One region of the Microbulbifer maximicatervae genome, then DNA from elsewhere that is predicted to be linked to it. Evidence: predicted binding sites of a transcription regulator. Region 1 holds the regulator's gene; the other holds the start of a gene.
What was found. Region 1 encodes PhoB, which activates phosphate uptake and scavenging genes when phosphate is short. Its sites were predicted from a motif close to TGTCATAAANNTGTAACA; they were not measured.

Region 1 (7,382 bases):
AGTTAGTGGTGGGCACCCACGCACTTTTTCAGGAAGAGGTGGCTTTCCACAACCTGGTGTTAGTGATTATCGATGAGCAACACCGCTTTGGCGTACAGCAGCGCCTGGAGCTGCGTGAGAAAGGGGCGGCAAGTGGAGCTACCGGCAGGCTGCAACCCCACCAGCTGATTATGACCGCTACACCGATTCCCCGCACCTTGGCGATGTCCGCCTTCGCTGACCTGGATTGCTCAATCATCGATGAGCTGCCGCCAGGGCGACAACCCATCAACACCGTTGCCATTGCCAATGATCGGCGCGACCAGGTTATGGAACGGGTGCAAAGCGCCATCGCCGAGGGCCGCCAGGCCTACTGGGTTTGCACCCTTATCGAGGAGTCGGAAAGCCTGCAAGCCCAGGCCGCAGAATCCACCGCTGAAGAACTCGCTGAAATGCTCGAAGGCGTTCGCGTGGCCCTGGTACACGGCCGCCTGAAGCCCGAGCAAAAAGAGCAGGTGATGAGCGCCTTCAAGGCCGGGGAAGTGGATTTGCTGGTGGCAACCACGGTCATTGAAGTGGGCGTAGATGTGCCCAATGCCAGCCTGATGATTATCGAAAACCCCGAACGCCTGGGCCTGGCCCAATTGCACCAGTTGCGCGGCAGGGTCGGGCGCGGCTCCATCGCCAGCCACTGTGTGCTGCTGTACGGCACACCGCTATCGCAGAATGGCCGCGCCCGCTTGCAAGCGCTGCGTCAACACAGTGATGGTTTTGCTATTGCAGAGGAAGACCTGCGTCTGCGAGGTCCCGGGGAAATCCTCGGCACCCGCCAGACAGGGGAGATCCAGCACCGCATCGCAGACTTGCAGAGGGATGCTGAGCTGCTGCCGCAAGTGCAAAAAATTGCTATTTCCCCTCAATTGACAGAGGGCATGCGACAACAGTTGATTAAACGCTGGTTACAGAACAAGCCCCGATTTGCCGAGGCTTGAGGAGAGCGCCCTAGTGGGCGCCTACTGTGTTGTTGTCGTTAATGCTGACACTCTTGTAATTGGCATCGTAGTAAGTCTCTTCGTCCAGGGCACCTTCACTCTTCGCCACCACACTACTTACTACCGCATCACCGGTAATATTGACCGCCGTGCGCACCATATCCAACAGGCGATCTACGCCGATCACAATGGCAATCCCCTCGAGTGGCAGACCCACCTGCTGCAATACCATACCCAACATAATCAGGCCGACGCCGGGCACCCCAGCAGTACCAATAGACGCCAGAGTTGCTGTCAGGATCACCGTCAGAAAGCCGGTCAGGCCGATCTCAATTCCAAAGAACTGGGCAATAAAGACCGTAGCCACACCCTGCATAATCGCGGTGCCATCCATATTGATAGTCGCACCTAGGGGAACTGTGAATGCAGCAATTTTATTATCCACACCCAGGCGCTTCTCTACCGTCGACAAAGTCACCGGGATAGTGGCAGCAGAGGAAGCGGTACTGAAGGCAAATAACATGGTCGACCACATTTTCTTCAGTAGCTCTAGGGGATTGAGCCCACTCAGCAGCTTCAGAATCACCGAGTAAGTACCCAATGCATGCAGAAGCAGGGCACAGACCACGACCAGGAAATACTTTCCGAGTTGTATCAAGCCTCCTAACCCAAGACCGGCAAAGGTTTTCGCCAGCAACGCAAAAACGCCATAGGGGGCAAAAACCATCAGTACACCGACCATGCGCAAAACAACGGTATTGAGGTCATTAAAGAAAGCGGCAATACGTTGACCCGGCTCCCCGCAACGAGAGATCGCATAGCCCATCAACAGGGCAAAAACGATAATCTGCAGCATATTTCCCTCAGCCATAGCGGCAACAGGGTTGGTCGGGAATATATTGACCAGTACCTCTGAAAGAGGTGGGGACTCCTTCGGCACAAATGTTGAAGCGGCTTCAGCTGCAGCTTCATTAACACCAACTCCAGGCTGGAAGATTAATGCCAGACACAGTGCCAGAGTAATGGCAATGGCCGTTGTCGCCATATAAAGCAGGACGGTTTTACCCGCCAGCGGCCCAATTCGGCTGCCTTCCGATAGGGCACAGGCGCCACTGATCAGCGAGACCAGAACCAAAGGTACCACCATCAACTTTAGTGACGCGATAAAGATACGGCCGATAACATCGAACAGGCCTTCGGTCAGGTAAAGATTAATAGCACTGTTCACGCCAGCACCGAGCAGCTGGGTCTCATTCAAGGAGTTGATTAACCCCCCAACGGTAATGCCCGCAAACATTCCCACTAAAATTTTGGTCGTAAGCCCCATAACAAGCTTCTCTTTATGAATCGTTGTTTTCATTGCAGTGAGCACTATATCCATTGCCGTGCTGGGGAGCAAAAATGCAACAGGGAGAGACCTGTTGCCACCGACCGGGATACAATGGGGCCTTTATCCAGACTGCGGAGTTATCGTTGCACCAATCACCATTTGTGCCCTCTGGCGATTGGCAGAGTTTGCCTCTTGAAACCCAGCAGCAACCACCCAAAAATCTGGTGCCCTGGCTGACCTATTCCGGATCACTCACCGCCGCTCTCAAGCAGCAAAGTGACGGAGACTTTTATGTTCGCGTGCTGTATCAGGGGTGGCAGACACCCCGCCCTGAAGAATGCCTTGTACTGGGGTTACACAATGGCAACCGGGCCCTGATTCGGGAAGTACTGCTCTACGGCTGCGGACAACCCTGGGTGTACGCCCGCAGCGTTTTACCCGAGCGCAGCCTGCAGGGAAAATCTCGCAATCTGCGCAGCCTGGATACTCGCCCGCTGGGGGAGCTGCTGTTTAGTGAACCGGGTATTCGCAGAGGCGAGATCGCCCTAAATTTACTGCAGCAATCCCCTGGCTGCGCCGATCGTGAACTTGGGGATAGAGATTCTGAAGTCTGGGGTCGCCGCTCGGTATTCTGGCTGCGGGATAAGCCCTTACTGGTGTCGGAGGCTTTTCTTCCCAACTTCACACCGACAGGTGACCCCATAGCGCAAGAAACTGCCAAAACTATCGCAACTGAGGATTCACTGTGATCAGCCAACAGATCTCACAACACTGGCCCACAGCGCTGCCCTACTGGCAATTGGCGAGGATGGACAAGCCCATAGGTTCACTGCTGTTACTCTGGCCCACTTGGTGCGCACTATGGCTAGCCGCTGAGGGATGGCCGGGCTTTCACTTGTTTATCGTATTTACACTTGGGGTGATCCTGATGCGAGCGGCTGGCTGTGCAGTCAATGACTTCGCCGATCGCAAAATTGACGCCCATGTAAAACGCACCGCAGAGCGCCCCCTGGCCACCGGCGCACTGACGCCAAAGTCTGCATTGGCGCTTTTCGCCGGGCTCAGCGCTGCCGCCTTCCTACTGGTACTCACCACCAACACACTCACGATTCTCCTCTCGTTTTTAGCTCTGGCCCTGGCATTCGGTTATCCCTTTGCAAAGCGCCACACACACCTACCCCAGATGGTCCTGGGCGCCGCCTTTAGTATGGGAATCCCCATGTCTTTCGCAGCGGTTACAGGAGAAGTACCAGCAGAGGCCTGGTTGCTCTATACCGCCAACCTGGTTTGGACCCTGTGCTATGACACTTTCTATGCGATGGTGGACCGCGATGACGATCTTCAGATCGGCGTTAAATCCACCGCCATTTTGTTTGGGGAAATGGACAAGGTCATCACCGGAACCTTACAACTTTTAGTTCTAATAGCCCTGCTGCTTATTGGATCAAGGTTCTCACTCGGTATTTTTTACTACTTGGCGCTATTGCCGGTTTGCAGTTTATTCGTTTATCAGCAGTGGCTGATTCGGGACAGAGGGCGAGAGGGCTGTTTTCAGGCTTTTATCAACAATAATTGGGTAGGGTTTGCCATTTTCGCCGGCATATCGCTGCATTTTCTGCTGAATTGAAAGATGAGTGGGCCCCAGAAGTGGAGCGTCATATATTTGTCATATAAATCCCGTTTAATCCTCGGCCATAACTGGGGAAACCCTGACAACAGAGCGGGTATGGCAGGCAAATGCACAGTAAAACGATCCTGATTGTCGATGACGAATCCGCAGTGCGCGATATGCTGCGGGTCGCACTGGAAATGGCAGATTACCGCTGCCTTGAGGCGGAAAACGCCCAGGAAGCTCACGCCCTGATTATCGACGAGAAGCCAGACTTAGTGCTGCTCGACTGGATGCTGCCGGATGTTTCCGGGGTAGAGCTGGCAAGGCGCCTCAAGCGCGATGAACTCACCACCTCGTTGCCAATCATCATGCTCACGGCAAAAGGTGAAGAAGACAATAAAATCAAAGGGTTAGAGACCGGGGCCGACGATTACATCACCAAGCCTTTCTCCCCCCGGGAGCTGGTTGCACGCTTAAAGGCCGTACTGCGCCGCGCGGGCCCGGCAACCCCGGAAGAACCGCTCAGTGCCGGCGCACTGATATTGGACCCACTGAGTCACCGGGTCACTATCAAAGGGCAGCCGGTAGATATGGGGCCAACAGAATTTCGCCTGCTTACCTTCTTCCTCTCCCACCAGGAGCGCGCCTATACACGCACCCAACTCCTCGATCATGTATGGGGTGGGAATGTCTATGTAGAGGAGCGCACCGTGGATGTCCATATTCGCCGTCTGCGCAAAGCCCTGGCCATTGATGGCCACGACCGCTATATCCAGACAGTTCGCGGCACCGGGTATCGGTTTTCTGTGCAAACCGCAGAAAAAGTGTGACAATCCTCTCTGGATCGGTACCGATCCCTGCAGAATCAAACCTCCGCACTTAACGGGTGCGGGCCTGGTTCCATGAGGTATTGAATGTGGGCGGAAGAGGCTGTGCCACTGCCGCCATCTATCAGGCAACACGGCAACTCTATGTTGGATCGCAGTATTGGCGAGTTCTCGCGTTTCGTAATTATCGCCCTGGGGTGCACCATTCTCGGTGTCACCTCCGGCAGCTGGTCTCTCGCCCTGATTGCGGGATTGGCCAGCTACCTAATCTCAGTGCTGTGGCAACAGCAACGTTTCAACCGCTGGCTGGCAAACGGCAGACGCGGCCCAGCCCCAACCGCCTTTGGAATTTGGGGCGAAATCTACGACGACTTTTACCGTATGCAGCGGCGCCACCGCCGCGAGAAGCAGAAGCTGCATGTGATGTTGCGCCGGGTACAGGACAGTACCAGCGCACTGCGCGAGGGCATTGTAGCCCTGGAAGACGGCGATAACCTGGCCTGGTGGAACCCTGCTGCCGGTGAACTGCTCGGGTTACAGGCCAGTGACTCCGGCCAGTCATTAGTCAACTTTGTCCGCGACCCTGGCTTTGTCAGCTATATGCACAGTGACAACAACGGGGAACCCCTCACTCTGCCCGCACCTGGCAATGAAGCCCGCATGTTACAGCTGGAAGTCACCCGCTACGGTAAAGATGAGGCATTGGTCATTGTTCGCGACATCACCCGTTTACACAATCTCGAGCAGATGCGTCGGGATTTTGTCGCCAATGTTTCCCATGAGCTGCGCACCCCCCTCACGGTAATTGCCGGCTACCTGGAAACACTGCAAAGCAGTGATATGGCACCACCTCCCTGGAGGAAACCCCTGGCTCAAATGGAGGAGCAGACTGGCCGCATGAGTACGCTGGTCAATGACCTGCTGCTATTGGCTCGCTTGGAGACCTCTGAGCGCAAAAGCGGGGATATGGCTGTGGCAGTGCCAGAACTGATTGAGAGGGTGGCCCAGGAAGCGCGCAGCTTCAGTGGCGATCGGCATCATCATATCGAAGTTGATTGCAAAGGGGATTGCTACCTCAATGGAGACCCCGGCGAATTACACAGTGCTTTTGCCAACTTAGTATTAAATGCAGTGAAATACACCCCCGAAGAGGGCGGAATTCAATTGCGCTGGTGGCAGGATGACAAAGGCGGGCACTTTTCCGTAGAGGACAATGGTATCGGTATTGATTCGATCCATATTCCCCGCCTGACTGAGCGCTTCTATCGAGTTGATCCAGGCCGCTCACGGGACAGTGGCGGCACAGGTCTCGGGTTGGCGATCGTTAAGCATGTGTTGCTGCGACACAATGGAGAAATGAGTGTAGAAAGTACGCCCGGGCAGGGCAGTCTCTTCACCCTTCACTTTCCACCAGCAAAGCTGGCTCAAAAGCCAGCACCCAGATTGAGTTCTGAAGCCGCTAATTAAAGCGGCTTTCAATTACTCCAGTTCCTGCAGTTCTACTTCTTTACCGTCTTTGACATAGCTGGCCGTGCCCTCTTTACCCAGAGCGTTTGCTTCCCGGCGCAAAACCAAATGGTGCAACTGCAAATCCCCATCGCGCAGCAGTAGGTGCTCATTGCCCTCATCATCGGTAGGCAGGGCCTTAGCACCAATGAGGGCATCTCGCAGAGCGCGCAGCTTGGGCACATCGCGATAGCGATTCAAGTCATTCGACAAACGGGCTTTCATGCGCTCACTCTCATGCAGTGCCGCCGCTGTCTCTCGGTATTTGGCAAAAAAGAATACCGCTCCAATGGCAAAAGCCACAATTACCACTATTTCAAACCACTCAGGCATAGTTACTCCTTATTATCATTTTTGCGCCAAACCATTAATTGATTATTGGCTGGCAGGTAATTTAGTTCTGCGCGACTGAGCCCCGCACTCTCCGCCACCTGATCGAGCCATTCGAGATCGCGAATCCCCCGCTTGGGATCACGCTCCTTCAACTCGAGATCAAAGTCAGCATTAGAGGGACCGATAAACTCGCCTGCAATCTTCACGGGGCCATAGACAAGCAGCAAGCCTCCGGGCTCCAGAATATCGGCACTGTGCAGAAAGAACTTCTGCACCAGTTCAGCGGACATAATATGCAAGGTGTTTGCGGTGAAAATAGCATCAGCCGAAATCTCAGGCCAAGAATCGCCAACATCGAGCGCCAGCGGTTGCGGCAGGTTGCTACTGGGTATCTCCGCCAGCCAGGACTTTACTGCCTCCAGCTGTTGCGATCGCTCTGAAGTTTGCCATTCAAGATGCGGTAAATGCGGAGCAAAATATACTGCGTGTTGACCAGTACCACTGCCAACCTCAAGCACTTTACGACTTGAAGCCAGCAGGCGAGTCAGTTGCTGGAGAATCGGCTCGCGATTGCGCCCGCAGGAGGGCGCATTGGGCAATTCAGTGCTGCTCACTGCGGCTCATCCCGGGTAAATACCCAATCCCACTCAGTGGACAAACCTAGGTTAAAACCATAACCAGCCACATCAAAACCTTTCAGCTCTTCCGCCTTCTTTACCCTCTGATCAATCGCCCAGCGACTCATCATGCCTCTGGCTTTCTTAGCGAAGAAGCTGATCATCTTATACTGACCATTTTTCAGG
Region 2 (7,382 bases), 560 kb from region 1:
TTCCACAAACACGGTAAGACCGAGTTCTACCGCCATATCCTCGCCCATATGAAGGTCAGTAACGACAAGTTTGTTATTGCACCGGGCATTAAAGGGATGGTGATGAGTGTATTCACATTGCCCTCCTACCCGGTGGTATTTAAAGTCATTAAAGATGAGTTCGACCAGCCGAAAACTGTCACCGAGAAGATCGTAAAAGAAAAGTACAAGTTCGTATCCCGCTCTGACCGGGTCGGCCGTATGGCTGACACCCAGGAGTACTCTTACTTTATTTTCTACCGCAATCGCTTCAGTGAAGAGCTGATCAAAGAACTGCAGGAAGTGGCACCATCAAAACTGATCATTGATGAGAAGCGGGTCATCATCAAACATCTATATGTAGAGCGGCGTATGGAACCGCTTAACCTCTACCTGCAACACGCCAATGAAGAGCAAACTAGAGAAGCCATGGAAGAATATGGCAATGCCATCAAACAGCTGGCAGCCGCAAATATCTTCCCAGGCGACATGTTGCTGAAAAACTTTGGGGTTACCCGTCACGGGCGGGTAGTCTTCTACGATTACGATGAACTCTGCCCATTGACGGAATGTAATTTCCGCAAGATTCCCGAAGCTCATACCTCTGAGCAGGAGCTGGCCGACAAGCCCTGGTATACCGTCGCAGAAGCCGACGTCTTCCCGGAAGAATTCCGCCTGTTCTTCTCTGGCAATCCCACCGCGCGCGCTGCATTCGAAAAGCAGCACGGCGATTTATACAACTATCGCTTCTGGAAACTCTTACAAGATCGTATTCGCGCCGGACATGTGGAGAGTGCTTTCCCCTATCGACGCAAGTGGCGTTTCCCGCGCCGTTCCCATAACCGTGCACAACAAAAGTAGACGACCAATCTATGACTATATTGGTAGGAGGACTTTTCCAAGGGAGCGGATAATCCGTGCATATTTTTCGCTGGGCTCTAGTTGCCGCAACTGTTTCCCTGCTGACGACCAGCGGTTGCGGCTATTTCCCCAGCGAGATGTCCATCCCCGGTAAGCTTCCGCCGGCAAAGCGCCCACCACCTTACGCACGAATCACAGGAAAACCCCACGTAGTTAGCTGCGCAACCCCCGCTCGGGGGTTTCCAACCCTGTCCTTTGATGAAGTGTTTACTTTTACCGAAAATCCGCGACAACCATTCGTAGAGTCATACGGCCTCCCCCAACAGTTCGACGTGATTGCCTATGTCTGGGGCGCGGAAAGGTGTACGCCAGCAGCCTTCTGTAACTACGGAGATTATTACCAGCTGCTGGGACGAGGACCCAGAGGCGACTTTGCGACCTGGATCTCAACACCACAATATCCCCGTATTACGATTCAATCCCCCTGCGGCCAGCGGCTGAAGGTGGGCCAGGGCTATCGTTTTTCATTTAGTGATGGACAACTGGTGGGATTTAGCCCCAACTAAAGAAAAGAGTTGCCTCTAGCGTGATAGACAGTATTTGAGACATGCGGTGAAGACACCCAGTTAGGTCTGTAAAGCATCTATGCCCATACACCCTTGGGCACCGTACAATTCCCTTCTGCCTTTTTTAGTACCTCTGGGAATGCTTCTTCAAGTAGCGGTAAATAGCGTCCTGGGCCCGACAACCTCTACTCCCTTCATTAGCCAATCTGGTATTGGTTTGACCGGCATCAATTAAGCGGGCCTTCTGATTATCATGCCACTGTAATTCCATGATCTTCTTAATGGTTCGGAGGTGTCGAGAATTGGTCACCCGGTAAGTGACTTCGATCCGTTGATCCAGACAGCGGTTTTTCAGGTTTGCAGAGGACATCCACATCAGTTCATCGCCACCATTATGAAACACATAAATCCTTGCATGCTCCAGAAACTTATCCACCAAACTGATCACCTTAATGTTGTCGGATAATCCAGGAGTGTCGCATACCAAAGAGCACTCACCGCGAACGAGTAATCGAATCTCTACTCCCGCAGCGCTCGCCCGATAAAGGTGGGCAATCAGCTTGCTGTCTATCAGGCTGTTGCACTTAAAGAATATGCCAGCTTTACGCCCAGCAAGGGCAGCCTCTATTTCCCGGTTTATGGCCTGCTCAAACGAACTTCTCAATGAGAAAGGAGAAACGATAATATGCTTGAAAACCTGTTTTGTATTGGGGAATCGCATAAATTCAAACAAGTTATAGATGTCGCGCCCCACTCCCTGATCATTAGTCAATACACTGAAATCACAGTAGACACGAGCAGTACTCTCGTTAAAATTCCCTGTTCCCAACTGGGTATAAAAGCGATTCTTTCCCTGTTCACGGCGAACTACAGAAATTAACTTCGCATGAACCTCCATTTCTGGAACACCGTAAACAACCAACACTCCTGCTTCTATTAATTTACGGGACCAATAAATATTGGCTTTTTCATCAAAACTCGCCCGCAATTCAACAACCGCAATTACTTTTTTATTATTTCTAGCCGCATTAATTAACGCCGCGATTACCCTTGAGTTTTTCGCCATTCGATACAAAGTAATACGTATCTCTTTTACCTGCGGGTCAATAGAGGCCGAAGCAAGGAAATTTGTTATTGCCCAAAAATCATGATACGGATAACAGAACAATCCATCATCGTCTTGCAATTGGTCAAAAATATTTTCACTGGTGGATAAAGCCAAGAGCGGTGCCGGCCTTCTATACCGACAACTTTTGGAGTCCGGGGCAAAGCCCATAAGATCTTTGGAGTTGTGATAACGCCCACCAGGGGTATAACTATCCCTGGACCCCATCTTCAGCTTTTTCTTAATCAGCTCCAACAGTGTATTAGGCATTTCCATGTCGTAAGCAAGACGTACCGGCTCTGCACGCTTACGCTGTTTGAGCGACCGTTCAACACGTTCAAGAATATCCCGGTTGACATACTCCCCCAGCTCAATATCTGCATCCCGACTTATCTTGAACATATATGCCTTGGCAGAAAGAATAGGCAGAACATTGCGGAAGACTTCTTCCAGGCACACTCGAATAATATTATCCAGAACGATGTAAACTTTCTCTTTCCTGCCTTGGCGCGATGGGATTTCCAGGAACCGGGGAAGAATAGCAGTGGGAATCTCCATAACTGCATATCTGCTTGGCTCCCCTTTTAAATTCAAAGTAATAGCGAAATAGATATTGTTGTCACTCAGCAGTGGCATTGCTGATCTGCCATCGATAAAAAAAGGCTCTAACTCCGGTAAAACCAGGCTATGGAAATAATTTTTTACAAATCCCAACTGATGGCTATTTAAGCTATCCTCACGAACAAGATAAATACTATGTTTTTTTAATCCCGATAACACTTTGACATAAGCTTCGGCATAGCGCTTTTCAAGTATCAAAATACGATCATTAATAGTTTTCAATAGCTGGGAAAAGTGCTCCCTCTGCCCCACACCAGAATCAATACTCGCCAACCTCCGCACACCAGCCACCTTAATGCGGAAAAACTCATCCATATTCTGGGAGAAAATTCCGAGAAAGTGTACCCGTTCGATAGCCGGGACTGTTTCATCCTCCGCTTCCTGTAGTACTCGCTCATTAAAAGATAGCCAGCTTAATTCGCTGGGAAATAGAGGAATATCATTCAGCATAGATAGAGCACTTCACCAACGCTTCTACTATTGATCACCAAAATACAGATACCAGCCTCCCCAAATCCGCCCTACTGGTACAGAGCTTAAAATCTGGCTAACTATAAAATAATAGAACAAGGTGACAGCGTATTTTTGGATTCACTCCTTGTGATATCGGCTATAAAACCAACAGTAGAGCTTCTATCTTGGTAGCGGGATCAATAAATAAAGGAAAGATGCACTCTATCATGAGTGATAGCCTAAATTGGGTAGAATAATGATGTTAGCAGTGCAAATGGTATTTGTGACCCCACAGACAAACTGAAGGGTCACCTTTTTATCTAGGGAAGGTCTACAGCCCATTACTGACGATCTATACTACTCCGCCTCGCGCTGCTTTAAAAAGCGATAGATGGCATCCTGAGATCGACAACCTTTTCGTCCCTCATTAGCTAACTTGGAATTTGTTTGCCTGGCATCAATTAGCCGTGCCTTCTGATTATCACTCCACTGCAATTCCATAATTTTGCGAACTGTAGCCTGGTGCTCCGGATTCATAAGCGGGAAAGTGACTTCAACTCGCTGATCCAGGTTTCGTTTCATCAGGTCCGCCGAAGACAACCACATCAGCTCATCACCACCATTGTGAAAAATATAGACTCTGGCATGCTCCAGGTACTTATCTACCAAACTGATAATACGAATATTGTCTGATACGCCCGGAGTCTCACAAACCAATGCACACATCCCACGAACGATAATACGAATTTTTACACCTGCGGCACTGGCACGATACAGCTGCTCAATAATCTGGCTATCCACAAGGTTATTGCACTTGAAAAATAGCGCCGCTTCCTTCCCTGCCTGGGCGGCATCAATTTCACGATCTATCGCTGCAGTAATCGCATCCCGATAGAAAAATGGTGAAGTGATAATACGTTTAAAAGAAGGGCGCTTACGCGGTGCCTGCATAAACTCAAATACATTGTACACGTCCCGACCCAGCTCCTGGTTATTGGTCAATAAGCTAAAATCGCAATAGACCTTCGCTGTATTCTCATTAAAGTTACCGGTGCCAAGATGGCTGTAGAAACGATCTTTGCCATCCTCGCGGCGAAGCACAGAAATTAACTTGCAATGTACTTTTAGGTTGGGCATGCCATACACCACATTCACCCCGGCATCGCTCAACTCATGGGACCAATGGATATTGGCCTTTTCATCAAAGCGTGCCCGCAACTCCACCACCGCAGTCACTTTTTTGTTATTGCGAACCGCATTAACCAGAGCCGCAACTACACGGGAGTTCTTTGCTACCCGGTAGAGATTAATCCGAATTTCTTTAACTTGAGGGTCTAGTGCGGCAGATGCCAGGAAATTGACAATCGCATGGAAGTCATAATAGGGATAATAATAAAGCCGATCCCCTGCGCACAGCTGTGAAAATACACTTTCATTTTTCGGTAAGGCTGGCAGTGGTGTGAGGCGCTTATAGCGAAGTCGGGCGGATTCCCCCGGGAATTTCATCAGATCTTTGGAATTGTGATAACGCCCACCGGGGGTATAGGTATCATAACGCCCCATTTTCAGTTTCTTCTTCACCAGCTCCAGTAGAGCCTCAGGCATATCACCATCGTATGCCATACGCACCGGATCTGCGCGCTTTCTCTTTTTTAGTGAGCGCTCCATTCGGTCGAGAATATTCTGGGTTACCTCTTCACTTAACTCCAACTCAGCATCGCGACTGATCTTAAAGGTATAGGCGCTGGCTTTAGCGATAGGCACCACATGGCGAAATATTTCTTTAAGGCATCCCCGGATAATATTATCGAGAACGATGTAGACTTTCTCCCGCTTCCCCTCCCGTGGAGGAATCTCCACAAAGCGGGGAAGTGTATCCGTAGGAATCTCCATTGCCACATAGCGCTCGGTACCATCATCCAACTCAAGTGCTATCGCAAAATAGATACTGGTTTCATTAATCAATGGCATGGGCTTGCGCCCATCGATAAAGAATGGCTCCAGCTCCGGCAGCACTTCCCGGTGAAAGTAACTTTCTACAAACTGGCGCTGGTTATCGCTAAGCGAAGTCTCCCTAACCACATGGATATCATGCTTTGCCAGATCCTTTAAAGCTTTGTTATAGGCCTTCGCATAGCGCAACTGTAACCTCAACACCCGATTATTAATCGATTGCAATAGATTACTGTAATATTCCTTCTTTTCTCCGCCAACGGAAAAGGCTGCTAAACGACGTACCGCTGCAACATGCACACGGAAAAACTCATCCAGGTTATTAGAGAAGATTCCCAAAAAATGTACGCGCTCAATAACAGGCACACTTTCATCTTCCACCTCCTGTAAAACACGCTCGTTAAATGAAAGCCAGCTCAACTCTTTGGGAAATAGAGGCACATCGTTAGACATTGCAAAACCATAAAACGCACCCAGTATCTAACGGCAGTTTAAAAATCCAGATTATTCTGGAAGCAGCCTTAACACGGGGCTGAGGGTCAAGATTAAGTAAAGAAATATGCCACTGAAATGTGGCTGTGAGCAAGCGCCTATAGCAATATAACGATCTAGTATGGCTTCACAGTTTTCTGCCACACTGTTTCAGTCCATAAATTGGCACAAATAAATAAAAAATATCTTTTATTTATAAAAGATATTTAATAATTTTGTAACACTTTTAGAGGTGGCGCCTTTTTGGTGCGCTGTAAATTGACTGCACTCACTATTGGACTGAAAAGTGGCAAAATGAATAATAGAGTGTCCGACTCCATACATTAGCGCTTTCAACGGGATATTGATGCAAGCTCCAAACGAACGCTATGCCGCCCTAGATTTGGGCTCAAACAGTTTTCATCTGCTCCTGGCAGAATTTCGTGATCAGCGCATGGTACGCCTGCACACAGACAGAGCCATGGTGCGCCTGGCCGAGGGGCTGGATATTAACCACCACTTGGACCCGGCGGTAACCGAACGGGCCCTGACCGCTCTGCAACGCTTTCAGCCAGTGATGGATAAACTGCCCCTCGACCATGTGCGTGTTGTGGGTACAAATACACTGCGCATGGCTGCGGCCAATGCCGATGGTTTTTTGGAAGAAGTGGAATCAATACTCGGAGTGCCGGTGGAAATTATCAGCGGTATCGAGGAGGCCCGCCTGATCTTCACCGGGGTTCTCGCCGCCGCCAATGGCCCCCCTCGCTTGCGCTGCATTATTGATATTGGCGGTGGCTCCACGGAGCTGGTTCGCGGTGGTGATACTCCACAGCAACTGGAAAGCCTGGATATAGGCTGTGTTTCCTACAGTAAACGTTTCTTTGCTGATGGCCTGATCAGCCGCAATACCGTAAACCACTTCCAACGCGCGCGGCGAGCGGCGCGGGCCGAATTGCAGGAGCTACAGCATATTGCCGAAGGCGCGGAAGTTACCGGTTGCTCCGGGACTATCAAAGCGGTTGCCAGGATTTGCAATGATGGCGAAGTAAAGGCGATCAAGCGCGGGGATATCGATCAGCTTGCGCACCGGGTTTCCTCCGCCAAACATATCACGGACCTGGATTTACCCTACCTGGATGAAGAGCGTCGCCCAGTTTTCGCTGCCGGCCTGGCGATACTGCATGCAATATTCTGCGAACTCGACATTATGCGTATGGAAGTCTCCCCCTATGCAATCCGCGAGGGCATTGTGCACGACTTGGCCGGGCGCTTGCACGGCGGGGATCGACGTGCAGATACGATTGCCGCCATGGTAGAGCGCTGGCAGGTAG

Region 2: the regulator PhoB is predicted to act here: its motif matches at 6,275-6,292, upstream of ppk1 (polyphosphate kinase 1).

The regions. Positions count from the first base shown of each region.
Region 1 covers NZ_CP174334.1:5,069,552-5,076,933, reverse strand. Annotated here, with positions in the region: gene recG (ATP-dependent DNA helicase RecG) at 1-971, shown strand, start outside; gene ACJJIS_RS22180 (dicarboxylate/amino acid:cation symporter) at 982-2,298, opposite strand; gene ACJJIS_RS22175 (chorismate--pyruvate lyase family protein) at 2,373-3,050, shown strand; gene ubiA (4-hydroxybenzoate octaprenyltransferase) at 3,047-3,928, shown strand; gene phoB (phosphate regulon transcriptional regulator PhoB) at 4,039-4,743, shown strand; gene phoR (phosphate regulon sensor histidine kinase PhoR) at 4,828-6,207, shown strand; gene ACJJIS_RS22155 (hypothetical protein) at 6,220-6,579, opposite strand; gene ACJJIS_RS22150 (DUF938 domain-containing protein) at 6,582-7,193, opposite strand; gene yaaA (peroxide stress protein YaaA) at 7,190-7,382, opposite strand, start outside.
Region 2 covers NZ_CP174334.1:398,109-405,490, reverse strand. Annotated here, with positions in the region: gene aceK (bifunctional isocitrate dehydrogenase kinase/phosphatase) at 1-879, shown strand, start outside; gene ACJJIS_RS01810 (hypothetical protein) at 936-1,445, shown strand; gene ppk1 (polyphosphate kinase 1) at 1,570-3,621, opposite strand; gene ppk1 (polyphosphate kinase 1) at 3,982-6,030, opposite strand; gene ACJJIS_RS01795 (Ppx/GppA phosphatase family protein) at 6,416-7,382, shown strand, end outside.